DNA from 2 places in the Proteiniborus sp. genome. Region 1 is predicted to be linked to the other one. Evidence: a T-box and tRNA genes for the amino acid it is inferred to sense, from the RefSeq annotation. Region 1 holds a T-box; the other holds one or more tRNA genes.
What was found. A T-box is a leader RNA that pairs with one kind of tRNA and senses whether it is charged. The one in region 1 lies ahead of argS (arginine--tRNA ligase), so its partner is inferred to be a tRNA-Arg.
Positions count from the first base shown of each region.

Region 2: it encodes a tRNA-Arg, which carries the amino acid that the T-box ahead of argS (arginine--tRNA ligase) is inferred to sense. The anticodon was not compared.

Region 1 covers NZ_JAWRHZ010000003.1:10,528-17,792, reverse strand. The annotation lists gene ABV008_RS00245 (DUF4097 family beta strand repeat-containing protein) at 1-228, opposite strand, end outside; gene argS (arginine--tRNA ligase) at 367-2,067, opposite strand; T-box leader at 2,319-2,530, opposite strand; gene ABV008_RS00235 (GerMN domain-containing protein) at 2,673-3,269, opposite strand; gene ABV008_RS00230 (2-thiouracil desulfurase family protein) at 3,285-3,728, opposite strand; gene ABV008_RS00225 (endonuclease MutS2) at 3,729-6,107, opposite strand; gene ABV008_RS00220 (U32 family peptidase) at 6,142-7,265, opposite strand, start outside.
Region 2 covers NZ_JAWRHZ010000041.1:118,962-126,226, forward strand. The annotation lists gene ABV008_RS08505 (N-acetylmuramoyl-L-alanine amidase) at 1-104, shown strand, start outside; gene ABV008_RS08510 (DUF2179 domain-containing protein) at 407-928, shown strand; gene ABV008_RS08515 (GerMN domain-containing protein) at 1,007-2,023, shown strand; gene rph (ribonuclease PH) at 2,149-2,922, shown strand; gene ABV008_RS08525 (XTP/dITP diphosphatase) at 2,915-3,550, shown strand; gene ABV008_RS08530 (metallophosphoesterase) at 3,528-4,004, shown strand; tRNA gene ABV008_RS08535 (tRNA-Gly) at 4,134-4,207, shown strand; tRNA gene ABV008_RS08540 (tRNA-Arg) at 4,254-4,330, shown strand; tRNA gene ABV008_RS08545 (tRNA-His) at 4,342-4,418, shown strand; tRNA gene ABV008_RS08550 (tRNA-Lys) at 4,422-4,497, shown strand; tRNA gene ABV008_RS08555 (tRNA-Leu) at 4,508-4,591, shown strand; tRNA gene ABV008_RS08560 (tRNA-Gly) at 4,593-4,667, shown strand; gene ABV008_RS08565 (TetR/AcrR family transcriptional regulator C-terminal domain-containing protein) at 5,001-5,549, shown strand; gene ABV008_RS08570 (radical SAM protein) at 5,567-6,613, opposite strand; gene ABV008_RS08575 (radical SAM/SPASM domain-containing protein) at 6,847-7,265, shown strand, end outside.

The sequences.
Region 1 (7,265 bases):
CAGTATAACACTTAGGGGGTCTACATAAGTCCTAAATTCTTCAGACTTTCTAGATAGTATTATTTTAGTTATGATAATCTCTATTCCAAGCAATATGATTATACTTGGCCAAACAATAGAAAATATTGCCTTAAGGTCAATATCTATAAAGTTTCTCATTAGAAGTAAAATGCCCAGCGAAATGAGTGTAATAGCAAATGTAAAGACACCAATTTTCTTTTTCTGCATTTCTTAGTCCTCCTTAATTACTTACTCATAACTATAGACGAATACCAAATATTAATTCCTTCAAAAAAAATAGAAATATTCGTTATAGATTCAGACTTAAACAAATATTTCTATTATACTGTTAGATTTATAGTATCACTACATTTTTTGTGGTGCTTCTATTCCTAATAGTCCAAGACCAACTTTTATTGCTGTAGCAGCACTAAAGACAATTAATAGTCTTGCCTTCTGAAGTTCTTTATCCTCTACTATTATAGGGCACTCATGGTAAAACTTGTTAAATGCCTGTGCTATATCAACTATATGTCTTGCAATGAAGGATGGTTCATTTTTTTCCATAGCTGCTATAATAGTGCTTTGGAAAGAATATAAAAGCCGTATGACATTAATAGCCTCTTCATTTGTAATAAGTGAGTAATCTACATCTGCGGTAACATCATATTCAGCCTTGCTTAACACACTATTAGCTCTAGCATGAGTGTATTGTACATAAGGACCTGTTTCTCCTTCGAAAGAGAGAGTTCTCTCCCAAGAAAATGTATAGTCTTTGATACGGCTATTAAATAGTTCTTGAAATACTACTGCTCCAATGCCAACTTGTTTCGCTATTTCATCCTTGTTTTCTAGATTTGGATTTTTATCGTTTATTATTTCTTTCGTCTTGTCTACTGCATTTTTTAATACATCCTCTAAGAAAACAACTCTTCCTTTTCTTGTTGACATAGTTCCTTCTTCTAAGCTAACCATTCCAAATGGAACATGAACACAATCTTTTACCCAATTATATCCCATAAGTTCAACAACTTTGAACCACTGCTGGAAGTGTAAGTTTTGTTGAGACCCTACAACATAAATATTCTTATAGAAGTCATATGTTTCTTTTCTATAGATAGCTGCTGCAATATCTCTAGTTATATATAAAGTAGAGCCGTCACTTTTCTTAATCAGAGCAGGAGGCATCTTATAAGCTTCTAAGTCAACTATCTGAGCTCCTTCAGATTCTGTTAAAAGACCTTTAGCCTTTAATGTTTGAACAACTTTTGGCATTTTATCAGAATAAAAGCTTTCACCAGCATAAGAATCAAATTGGATATTCAACATGTTATATACTCTGCTAAATTCTTTCAAACTAACTTCTCTCATCCATTGCCATAATCCAACTGCTTCTTCATCTCCATTTTCAAGTTTACTAAACCACATTCTGGCTTCGTCTTCAAGACTAGAATCCTTCTCTGCTTCTTCATGAAACTTAATATACAATTTTAGCAATTCAGGAATAGGATTATTTTCAACTTCTTCTGTCTTTCCCCATGCCTTAAAAGCCACTATTAGTTTACCAAATTGAGTTCCATAGTCTCCTAGATGATTTATAGCTATAGCATTAAATCCTAAAAACTTATATATTTTATATAAAGATTGCCCAATAACAGTAGTTCTTATATGACCAATATGAAAAGGTTTAGCTATGTTAGGTGATGAAAATTCTACTATGACATTTCTATCATTACCAATATTAGCAGATCCGAATTCTTCTTTTCTGTTTATAACTTCTTCAAGTACAGTTTTTGCAAGTTGCTTTTTATCAATAAAGAAATTTACATACGGACCAACATTCTCAATTTTCTCGAATAAGGTATCTCCTTTTATACTTTCAGCTATCTCTTGAGCAATAATATTAGGTGATTTTCTAAGTTCCTTTGCTAATCTAAAACATGGCATTGCATAGTCACCAAGATCATAGTTTGGTGGTATTTCTAAAAGTTCCGTTATAGTATCTTCATTTAGGTTTTCGAAGTTTTTACTTACTAATTTCCCAATTTCATTTTTAAAATCAATCATGGCTTGCCTCCTCTATATTTCTTTATTATAATTTTAAATTATGATAGTCTTTCCTAAGTACCAGATACTTTTATATGTTCAGTATAACAAAGTGCTATCAATCTAACATTTTCGCAGTCTCGAAACACAAATTTGTTCACTCCCTACGGTCGTGCAAATTTGGTTCTCGTTACGTTTGACCTATCTGCAATCCTTTCGGAAAAGCATCCGAAACAATCGGGTTAGGTCATAAAAAAACCCCGTCTCTTAATGAAAGAGACGAGATTAATCCCGTGTTACCACTCTAATTGACATACAATAAAATATGCCCACTCTAGCCCTTTAACGCTGGGTATCGGCAATATCCTACTCATTTCAGATAGCTTCTCCGAGGCTCTCTTCAGATATACCTATGTGTCAGCTCCCACCAACCTGACTCGCTATGACATTTAGTATAACTTACTTTCCTCATCTTTGAATTTCTTATATATTGTTTTAAATCATAGCATATATTTTTCTTAAATTCAAGAGGTATACATTCATTTTATATAATTAAAAATATAATGTTCTATCATTTTCAGAATTACACATATTTAAAAGGATGAGCATGTATATCTTTAAGTATATTATTTATCTGGTATAAATTCACTACTGAAAATAAAATCTTTATCTAAGCTAATACCATTTATCTCTTTAACAGTCTCTCCCTCTACCTTAAATACTACCTTCTCATTTTCAGGGAAAAATGTTAATGTATTCACTATAGAATCTATAGCCATTCGAGTTAAGTCCTCATCCTTAGGCATGTTATCAATAAACTCTTTAGTCAAATCTAGATAGACTGTACCATCCTTCTTCTCAAGTGCAAGCACCTTTGTATTCTTAGGTACAGGTGATATAAAGCTATCCTTATCATAATTAAATAGTTTCTCTAACGCTAATTCTTCAATGGTCTTCTCTTTAAGGATCGGATCATCAGATTTGATTTCAAATCTCTCTCCAAAAATATATGGCATGTCTTTATGCTTCAAATATGCTACAAAGTCTAAATATTTTTCTTTGCTTGTAGTGTTACTATTATCTTGCTGTTCTACTTGATTGTTACTGTTATCAGCTGAAACAATATCAACATTTTCATTATTGCTTTCTTTATTTTTAGAACATCCTAACAAACTGAAAATTGAAATCGTTAAAACAAGGAAAAATACTAACCATCTCTTCATCCCTACACCTCCATATTATTTTATGTCATCAATATTATCTTCTTCTGTATATACTTTAATACAGTTTTTCTCGAGGAGGTCAGCTGTTATTCCATTTCCTTTTACTAATCTTTTCTTGAAAGTCCCGTCATATACTTGTCCTTTCCCACATGAAGGACTTCTTGCCTTTAATATTGCCCCTTTTGCTCCTATCAGTTTAGCGATTTTCAATGTCTCCTCTGCACCTTTTAAAAACTCTTTTGTAAAATCTTTTCCTTCTATATTCACTACTTTTTTGCTGCCATAATTATCTCCCACAATTTCACAAGGTAGTCTTGGTGTAGTCATTCCTCCAAGTTGCTCCGGGCAGACTAAAATGGCTTTTCCTTCATTTAGTAGTTTGACGATATGAGGTTCAAAATTGTTCCCGCCATCGTATCTACAATTTACACCTGCTAAACATGCACTTATTATATACATTTATTTCACCTCAACAACTGTTACTCCTGTACCACCTTCACCATAGTTACCTAGTCTGTGAGATTTAACATGCTTATGCTTCTTGAGAAGCTGAGTTATACCTTCTCTTAGTATACCTGTACCCTTTCCATGTATAATATAAACTGTTTTTAATCCAGCTATATAGACATCATCTAGGTATTTATCAACATCAAGCATTGCTTCCTCTAGATTCTTACCCCTTAAATCTAGCTCATTCTTTATATGAGTAGACTTTGATTTAATAATTGATTTCACAGTTGCTTTTTCCACTGTTTTTTCTTTTTTATCTGATCTTGCTAATGTAGAAATATGAACATTTATCTTCATTATTCCTGCTTGAATCAATACATTTCCAGATTCATCTGGTTCATTTAATACTATGCCTTCCTGATTTAGTCCCAATAAAGTTACTTTATCGCCAGGCTTTAAATTTTTTGGTGGCTTAGTATTCTTTTTCACTAGGATATTTTCTGTTATATCTCCTTCTATTGATTCAATTTTTTTCTTAAGTTTGTCCTTAGCTTCTTGTATTTTTTTATTTTTTTCTTTTTCTATTTCTACGGAAATATCTCTAATTTCATTTATAATGCTATCAGACTCTTCTTTTGCTTCTTTTAATATTTTTCTAGCTTCTCTCTTTGCATCTCTAATAATTTCATCTCGCATATTGTCGGTTTTTTCTTTTTTCTCAAGAAGCTCTTTTTTAAGTTTTTGGATTTCTTCTTTTAATTTCTCTGTCTCTTCTCTATTATGCTCACTTTCTCTTCTATCTTTTTCTATGCTTGCCAATACATCTTCGAACTCAACATTTTCTTTTGAAACAAGATTTCTTGCACTGTCAATAATAAAGTCGTTTAGCCCTAGTCTTTTAGATATTTCGAAAGCATTAGATTTACCTGGTACTCCAATTAAAAGTTTGTATGTTGGACTTAGGGTTTCAATATCAAATTCCATAGATGCATTTTTCACGCCCGGTGTTGTTAGAGCGTATATCTTTAACTCACTATAATGAGTTGTAGCAGCAGTTATTATATCTCTGCTATATAGATGGTCCAATATTGCCATTGCTAGCGCTGCCCCTTCAGTAGGATCTGTACCTGCACCTAACTCATCAAATAAAACTAAACTGTTGTTTTCCACATTATCTAGTATATCTACTATATTTGTCATATGAGATGAAAATGTACTTAAGCTTTGCTCTATACTCTGTTCATCTCCAATATCAGCAAATACATTTTTAAAAACGGCCATCTTTGTTCCATAGTCTACAGGAATTTGTAAACCTGATTGTGTCATAAGTGTGAAAAGTCCTAAGGTCTTTAATGTAACAGTCTTTCCACCTGTATTAGGTCCTGTGATCACCAAGGTGTTAAATTCATCTCCAATATAGATGTCTATAGGAACTACCTTGTCTACATTTAAGAGTGGATGACGTCCATTTTTTATCTTGATGTAGCCCTTATCATTTAGCTCTGGCTTCATTCCCTTCATAGTTAAGGATAATTTTGCTTTTGCAAAAATAAAATCAATTTGTGCTAATATTTTCTGATTAGCTCTTATCCTTTCACCGCTAGCTGCAACATACTGTGTAAGTTCAGCTAATATCCTTTCTATTTCGGCTTTTTCTTTTAGTTTCAATTCTTTTAATTCGTTATTTAGTTGAACTACTGCCATAGGTTCAACAAAAAGGGTGGCACCGCTAGAAGATTGGTCATGTATCAGACCCGGAAAACTACCCCTATATTCTTGCTTTACTGGCACAACAAATCTATCTTCTCTTATTGTTATGATTCCATCTTGAAGCATCTTTTTATTCGTCGATGAACTAATTATAGAATTAAGCTTATTTCTAACTGCATCATTCTTTGATTGAATTTGCTTCCTTATACTTCTTAAAAGAGAACTAGCATTATCAGATACTTCTTCTTCACTGATAATAGCATTGAATATTGCATCTTCTATGTCTTTATAAGTGTTTAATGAATTTGTTAATCCTTGTAAAATTGGATATTCTGAATCTTTATCACCCTTGTCTTGTCCTAAAAAACCCTTTATTCTTCTTGTTGCCCGTAATGTATCAGCAACCTTAAGCAAGCCTCCTGGAGAAAGGACTGAACCTATTTCAGCCCTTTTCACTTCAATCAATATGTCATGTATTCCTCCAAGGGGTGCATTTCCTCTTTTAATTAATATGCTTACTCCTTCATCAGTTTCATTTTGATAGTGCTTTACTTGGGCTAAATCTGTGCTAGGAGTTAGTTTCTCTGCAACCTCTTTTCCTAGACTAGACTCTGCTCTATCTATAAGCAATTGAACAATTTTTCCATATTCAAGTACTCTTAAAGTCTTTTCGTTCATTTTAACCTCCTATTAGGCAAAATAAATGCCTTGATCATAAAACTCCCCTAAAAAAGTGTCCTGTTGTATTGCCAGTTTTCTTTTTTAATTCACTAAGAATTTTTTGCATTTCATCCTTGTCAATTTTATCATTAATGTAATTATAATACAATTCTTGGATTAATTTAATATCATCTTTTTCTATAGTAAAATCTAATCGCATCATATCTATACCAGCAGAAAAAATCTTATTAATGTATTCGACAACCATTAGAGGCTGACTATTATAAATGATAGTTGAATTTCTCTTTCTTTTCATTTCAAATGTCATACCTTTTCTATCATACAATCCATATCCACTGGCAAGCTCACAAGTTCCACAATTTTTGTCATCTTTACATCCTTTGACTAATGACATTGGGCAGTGCTTTGTTGTCATAATAGGAAAATATCCATATCCAATAACCTCATACTCTACATTATTATTCTTACAAATATCTGTTATTTGACTTAACTTCAACTCAGGTGAGAGTGTTAAGCTGTTCACATTGTTTTCAGTCAATAACTTTACTGTAGAGCTATTAAATATATTAAGTCCTATGTCACAATGTATCTTCGTTTTATATCTACTTCCAACAAAGTTTAATGTACCAATATTTGATACACTTATTCCGTCTACATCATCAACTATTTTATCAAATATATTTTCTAGTTTTTTAAACTCTTCATTGGTAATAATTTTTTCTGTAGCTATATATATTTCCTTTTTGTATTTTTTTATTTCTTTTATTTGGTCTTCAATACTTCCATTATAACTTAAGTAAATTCTATCTAATTTGCTAATATCAAGTTGTTGAAATTGAAAGTTAGAGTCTACCTTTATACTTAGTTTTCTTTGTCTATCTACTTTGTTTTCAGGGTAGTTAAATGCTTTTATTATTTTGTCATTAAGTTTATTAGTAGAAATTTCTATTCTATTATTAAAGCTACTTCTAATCTTATTCAGTTCTTCAATTCCTTCTCTTCTCAAACTATTAAGAACACTAATAGGAACCATTGCTCCATCTTCTAAATCAACATCAATGCTTTCTAATAAGTATGGAGTGTCACCTAGCTTATTCATCTGCTTTATAATCTTTTCTTTATCTAAAGAAAGCTTTATCCCTCTCTCTACAATCT
Region 2 (7,265 bases), on a different contig from region 1:
ATCCAGAAGAAGAAAAATTAATCATTACAGATGCTTATCATGAAAAAGCAGCACAAGCAATTGCGAATGGAATAGTGAATTATTTTAATAGCTTGGAAAAATGATAATAATTGAGAATTGAGAATGGAGAATTAATTAAGGATTAAGGTTTAAAAATTAAGAATTCAGGAAAAATCCTTTACCACGTTTATTATGATAGAGAAGGTGTCATTCTGAGCGATAGCGAAGAATCTCATATGGATAACGATAGTGTAGCAGCAGTTTTACTATTATCACCCTAACAGTAGAGGAGGGTCTTAGGTTTGAGATTCTTCTCTAATATATAGGGTGACTTTTTTATTAGATATTGATAATTATTATAAATAGGGTATTATATATAAAAGAGTACAAAGTTAGGAGGAAGTATATGGAGGCTGTTTTAGGATATCTATTTATTTTTGGAGCTAGAATTTTAGACGTTTCTATGTCTACTATTAGAATGCTTATGGTAGTACAAGGAAGAAAAAAGTATGCTGCAATAATAGGTTTTTTCGAAGTTACTATCTATATTGTAGCCTTAGGTAAGGTCGTAAATGGGTTGAGTAATCCAGGTAATTTATTAGCCTACGCATTAGGATTTGCTAGTGGAAATTATATAGGATGCTATATTGAAGAAAAGATTGCATTAGGTAATTTAACTGCTCAAGTAATATTAAATGAGAGTGATGATAGTATCATTCAGGAATTAAGAAATAACGGCTTTGGAGTTACAGTATTAGTAGGGCAAGGGAAAGAAGGACCTAAAAACATGTTAAACATTACATTGAAAAGAAAAGATTTAGATAAGCTTCATAATTTATTAACTGGTCTTGATAAAGAAGCATTTATCACAGTAAGTTCAACGAAGCTTATTAGAGGTGGATATTTTTCTACAATTAAAAGGAAGTAGAAATAAACAAAATATTCATAGTATCTCCTTAGGGCTAATATACTTTATTAAGTAGTTTTAGCAAAGGGAGGGTAATGGATGTATATCAAAAAGTTGTTGATACTTACCATAGTTCTAGTTTTAGCACTTGGTCTATTTGGGTGTAAAGCAATAGACACAATGAAAGATTTAATAACTAAAGAAGAACCAGAAATAGAAATAATCAGAAGCGATGAAGATGCAAACATTATGGATGACTCAAATTTAAGAAATACAGTTCTTTATTATCAGAACGAAAATGGATACCTAGTACCTGTAAAAAGAAGAATTCCTTGGGAGGAAGGCATAGCAAAAGCTGCACTTACAAATATTATGGATAGTCCGACTATAAGGGAAGATATTAGTAGTATCGGATTAAAACCATTAATTCCTGCAGGAACAGAAATAATAGGAATGTCAATTGATCAAGATACAGGTTTATGCAAGGTTGACTTTAATAGTCAAATCATGAACACTCAGTCAAAAAAAGATGAAGAAAACATGGTAAAAGGAGTTGTCTATACTTTAACTGAGTTTTCAAATATTAATGAAGTGCAGTTTATGGTCGATGGGAAAATTGTATCAGAATTAAAATACGGAACAAAAGTACAAAAGCCTTTGGCTAGGGCTGATATAAATGTGGTAGAAGACATAAGTGATGGGGTTTCAAAAGTAACAGTTTATTATAAAGGAACAAGTAATGGAGAATATGAATACTATGTTCCTGTAACCGTACCTACATCTGCTACTAGTGCAAATGTTTTGACATCTCTTGAAGTCTTGTTTGAGGGAGCACCTGAATTATCAGGTCTGTATACAGACATTCCAGATGGAGTAGAGTTCCAAGGTGTAGAAGTATATAATGGAGTAGCTTATGTAGATATACTTTCATATGACTTCGATATATTATCAGATCAGACAGTATTTAATAAAATGACTAAAAATATAGGCTTAACTCTAAAAGAGTTTCCAGAAATAGAATATGTAGAGATATTATTTGATGGTAAGACAATAGAAGAAGCAGGTTTAGAACTAGAGGCACAAGAGACTGTGCCAACATTTGCAAATGAATATTAAAAGACTACCACCTAGGTGGTAGTTTTTTAATTTATAAACTTATAGAAAAAAAACAAAATCTTTGTTATTATAATGAATAGTGGGAGACAATATTATTTGTAAAAACAATTGAAAGGTGAGTACATATGAGTAGAATAGATGGAAGAAACTATGATGAATTAAGAAAAGCTAGAATTACTAGAAACTATTTAAAACATCCGCAAGGCTCAGTTCTCATTGAAATGGGAGAAACTAAGGTTATTTGCACAGCAATGATAGATGATAGAGTTCCACCATTTATAAAAGGTACTGGTACAGGCTGGATAACTGCTGAATATTCTATGCTTCCTGGCTCAACTGTAACTAGGAAAGTTAGGGAATCTAGCAGAGGTAAGGTGGAAGGCAGAAGTCAAGAGATTCAAAGACTAATAGGTAGAGCACTTAGGTCTGTTGTTGCACTAGAGAATATTGGAGAAAGGACAATTTGGATTGACTGTGATGTAATTCAAGCTGACGGAGGTACTAGAACAGCTTCTATAACAGGTGCTTTTGTAGCACTAGCAGATGCTTTAAATAAATTATATAAAGAAGGAGTTTTGTCTTACATTCCATTAAGAGGTTTTTTATCAGCTGTAAGTGTTGGAGTTGTCAATGAGAAGGCCATGTTAGATTTATGCTATACAGAGGATTCAAGTGCAAAGGTAGATATGAACGTTGTTATGACTGGTAATGGAGAGTTTGTTGAGCTACAAGGTACAGGAGAAAAATCGCCGTTTTCACTTGAAAATTTGAATGAACTAATAGCATTGGCAAAGAAAGGGAATGAAGAACTTATAAAACTTCAGAAAATATCTCTAGGTGAAATAAGTAACTTAATTGGGTCACAAAGACCAGAAAAAGGAGAAACAGAAAATGAGTAAAAAGACTCTCATTGTATCAACTGACAACAATCATAAAATAATGGAAATAAAAGATATTATGAAAGACATGCCTTTTATCATATTATCGAAAACTGAGGCAGGATTTGGAGATATAGAGGTAATAGAGGATGGAAATACTTTAGAGGAAAATGCAACAAAAAAAGCAGTAGAAATAGCAAGAAGAACAAAGGCTATAGTCATTGCAGATGATACTGGACTTTTTGTTGATAAACTTAATGGAGAGCCAGGTGTTTATTCATCTAGATATAGTGGAGAAAATGCAACCTATAGCGATAATAACAAAAAGCTGTTAAAAGAGCTCGAAGGTGTTTCTTTAGAGAAAAGAACTGCAAAGTTTAAAACTGTAATTTCAATAGTCTTAGAGGATAAAAGCATTAAGCTAGTATCAGGAGAATGTAGTGGGAAAATAGGCTTTGAATCAAAAGGTGACAATGGCTTTGGTTATGATCCTTTATTTTTAGTTGATGGATATGAGAAGACTTTTGCGGAGCTAGGAGAAGAAATAAAAAATTCTATTAGTCATAGAGCTAGGGCATTAAGAAACTTGAAAAAAGAGCTTAAAAATATTATTGAGGACGAGGAAAATGAAAATAGCAGTAATAAGTGATACACATGGATATGTAGAACACTGCATAGATGCATTGGTTAAAATTGATGATATTGATTTAATTATACATCTAGGGGATTATTCAAAGGATGTAAAAGCTATCAGAAAAGCTATTGATACTACAATCATTAATGTAAAAGGTAATTGCGACGCCTATGATTTTGAAACTCCAGACGATGAAATTATTGAATTAAAAGGCAAGAAGATATTCTTAACACATGGAGACTTATATAGAGTAAAATATGGGCTAAATGATATATATTATAAGGCTAAAGAAATAAATGCGGATGTAGCATTATTTGGGCATAGCCATACATCAACTTTAATAGAGTATGAAGGAATTCTTTTCTTGAATCCTGGAAGCCCATCTTTACCTAGAGCAGGTACTTCTAAGAGTATAGGATTATTATATATAGATGATAATAATGTCAGAGGAGAGATAATAAATTTTTAGTGACAGGGCGTTAGTTTTTATTAAAGGGAAATATATTCCTATAAGAAAGTATAGAAAAAGTATTGACGAACGTGTTCTGTGGTGATATAATTTATTATTGTCAGTTGAAAATTTATTTGTGTTCGCAATGCGGGTGTTGCTTAGTGGTAGAGCACCGGCTTCCCAAGCCGGTTGTGAGGGTTCGATTCCCTTCACCCGCTCCACAGCTTCACAACTTTAATATCTGTTCTATGACAATGATTACTTTTTGTACCCATAGCTCAGTAGGATAGAGCAACGGCCTTCTAAGCCGTGTGTCCGGGGTTCGAATCCCTGTGGGTACGCCATTAAAATTATGGTGGATATAGCTCAGCTGGTTAGAGCGCCAGATTGTGGCTCTGGAGGCCGTGGGTTCGAATCCCACTATTCACCCCATAAGACCCATTAGCTCAGTCGGCAGAGCACCTGACTTTTAATCAGGGTGTCCCGCGTTCGAGTCGCGGATGGGTCACCATTAAACAAATGCGGGAGTGGCGGAACTGGCAGACGCGCTAGACTTAGGATCTAGTGTCATTGACGTGGGGGTTCAAGTCCTCTCTCCCGCACCATGCGGAAGTGGCTCAGTGGTAGAGCATCGCCTTGCCAAGGCGAGGGTCGCGAGTTCGAATCTCGTCTTCCGCTCCAATAAAAAAGCTAGCATAAATGCTAGCTTTTTTCTATATAATTTTAGTAATGTTGAATAAATAATAGACATACTTTAAATGTCGAAAAGTCAACTATGATGTCTAAATCATAAATATAATGTTAATTTTTATGATTCAAATTGACAAAGTATTACATAAAATATAACATACTATGTAAAGAATATAATATTTCAAATAAAGCACTATTAATATAAAAATATTTAGATAATGAATTGTATTCAAAAACTACTAAAGAAGTCTAATTAAATGAGTAGAAGTAACTTGAATAGTAAGATGCAAGTAAGAGTAATCGCCTCGAAAGGTGGTAGAAAACGTGTCTGATTCATCAATTACAAAACATGCCTTAGCAAACTCTATGAAGGAGCTAATGTTAGAGCGTCCTTTATCAAAAATCAATATTGGAGATATTGTGGAACGTTGTAATTTGAGCAGAAAAAGTTTCTATTACCATTTTAAGGATAAATATGATCTGGTAAACTGGATATACTATACGGAATTTGTATCTAATTTTCAAAGGGGCTCTGATATATTTGGATGGGGGTTACTTGAGAATATTTGTGACTTTTTTTATGAAAATAAGGTTTTCTATTGCAACGCTTTACAGGTAAGAGGACAAAATTCCTTTTATGATTATTTCGGTGAGATTTTATCGCCAATTATTGAGATACACTTTAAGAATATATTTGAAAATGCCGAATATAGAGGTTTCTATGTCACATTTTTTACAGATGCTATTAGAACATCAATTACTAGGTGGCTATTGGAAGGTGCAGAAATACTTCCAAAAGAATATGTAGAGTTAATGAAGTCAGCTGTTACAGGAGTTGCAGTTCAAATTGTGAAAGATATGAATGAGCCATAGTAAAGGTGAACTATCTGTTACAGATAGTTCACCTTTGGCATAATCTGAGATAAAATTTCTGTAAGTTGTGCATCTCGTGTTTTAAAACCAGTAGTTATGTTTTCTTTTGTTGATAAGACTGTTCCATCATAAAGTATTTTAAAGAAGCAAGATTCGGTGGAAATATTACGGTCAACATGAGCTATATCCTCATAAAAGTCTATTAGAAAAATGGGATACTTCTGATTTGTCTTTGCATTTTTGATATATGATGATATTGCCTTCTCGGTTTCTAGGCTGCAATCTGCTGATTTTATTAGAAAAGCAAATGTACAATGTAACTCCATTATCTGTTTTATCCAATTTTCATTTAAGATAATACCAGCATTATTATCATCATATTTTAAATGAACACCAAAGAGGCATTTGTTTTCTAGCAAAATCTTGATTGCCTGACTAAATTCTGATGATATATTGAAGTTGTCAATGCAAATAGAAACAATAGTATTTCCATACTCTCTTAACTTATGAGCATGCTCTTCTGTTAATGAATTTGAATAAGTATAAACTATAAAAGCACATTCAGGATTTTTTCTGAAGACTTCTAACAATTCATCTATATAATCGGCATCGCAGTTTATGAAAAACATGTAACTATATATTCCAATTTTTTTTCCTTGTTGAATAATTTCTGCTATTTCAAGTAAAGTTAATGGGTCTTCAACTTTATTTTGAAAATCAAATACAATGGTCCATGGTATATTATATCCATTGTCTTTTTCATATTCCCTAATTTGTCTTGCGCCATCTGTCCAACTGTTTAACCCAATATTAATTCCAAAATTTTTTATTATATTATGATCCACATTACAAGTAATTCCAGAAATAAGCTCGTAGTATGGGCTATTTTCATTTGCTAGCATTTTTTGAGCAATTCTAAAAAAGTCTTTTTGAAAACGTCCTTTTGCGAAGTAATCTCCTAAATCTGTTAGATTACGAACTGTACGCTTTAAATCTGTTTTAACTCCGTATAATCCTTTATCAACTGCAGATTCTATCATAACTCGTAGTATTTGCTGATGCATTTAGAAGTCACTCCATTCTCTTTTTTAATCTACTATATTCTAACTATAAACTTTTAAATTATTATTGTAAAGGAACAAAAATATTAAATGTGCAAAAAAGTAACAATATTTAAATTTGTGTAAAATTAGGACATTTTAGATTTTTGACCAATGAAATCCTCAAGAAAAGATTTTATAATAGTGTTTAATAGCATAAGTTTTATTTAAGTTTTGAAAAGGGGGAGAAAATTAACATGAGTGAAAAGACGATTATGGAGAATTTGCAGTCATTTGGACTAAAAAAGGTGATTAACTATCTAGACAGCGATCCTGATGAAAATATCCCTAAAATACTGGACTGGGTAGAAAAATTTGACAAAGAAGGTACAGTAAAAGGACAGCTTAAAGCTTTTCGAAATGTAATAGACAACCCAGAAGGAAACTGGTACAAACTTATCAAAAGCCTATGGACAGATGTGGACGATGGAGTAAGAAAAACTATTTTTGAAAACTTCATCATAAATGCTACTATTGTTGGTGGACAAAGGCAAGAAAGAACAAGAAAAGAAAATAAATGCAATGTTCCTTGGGCTATTTTGATGGATCCAACTTCAGCTTGTAATCTACATTGTACTGGATGCTGGGCAGCTGAGTATGGTAATCGTTTAAACAT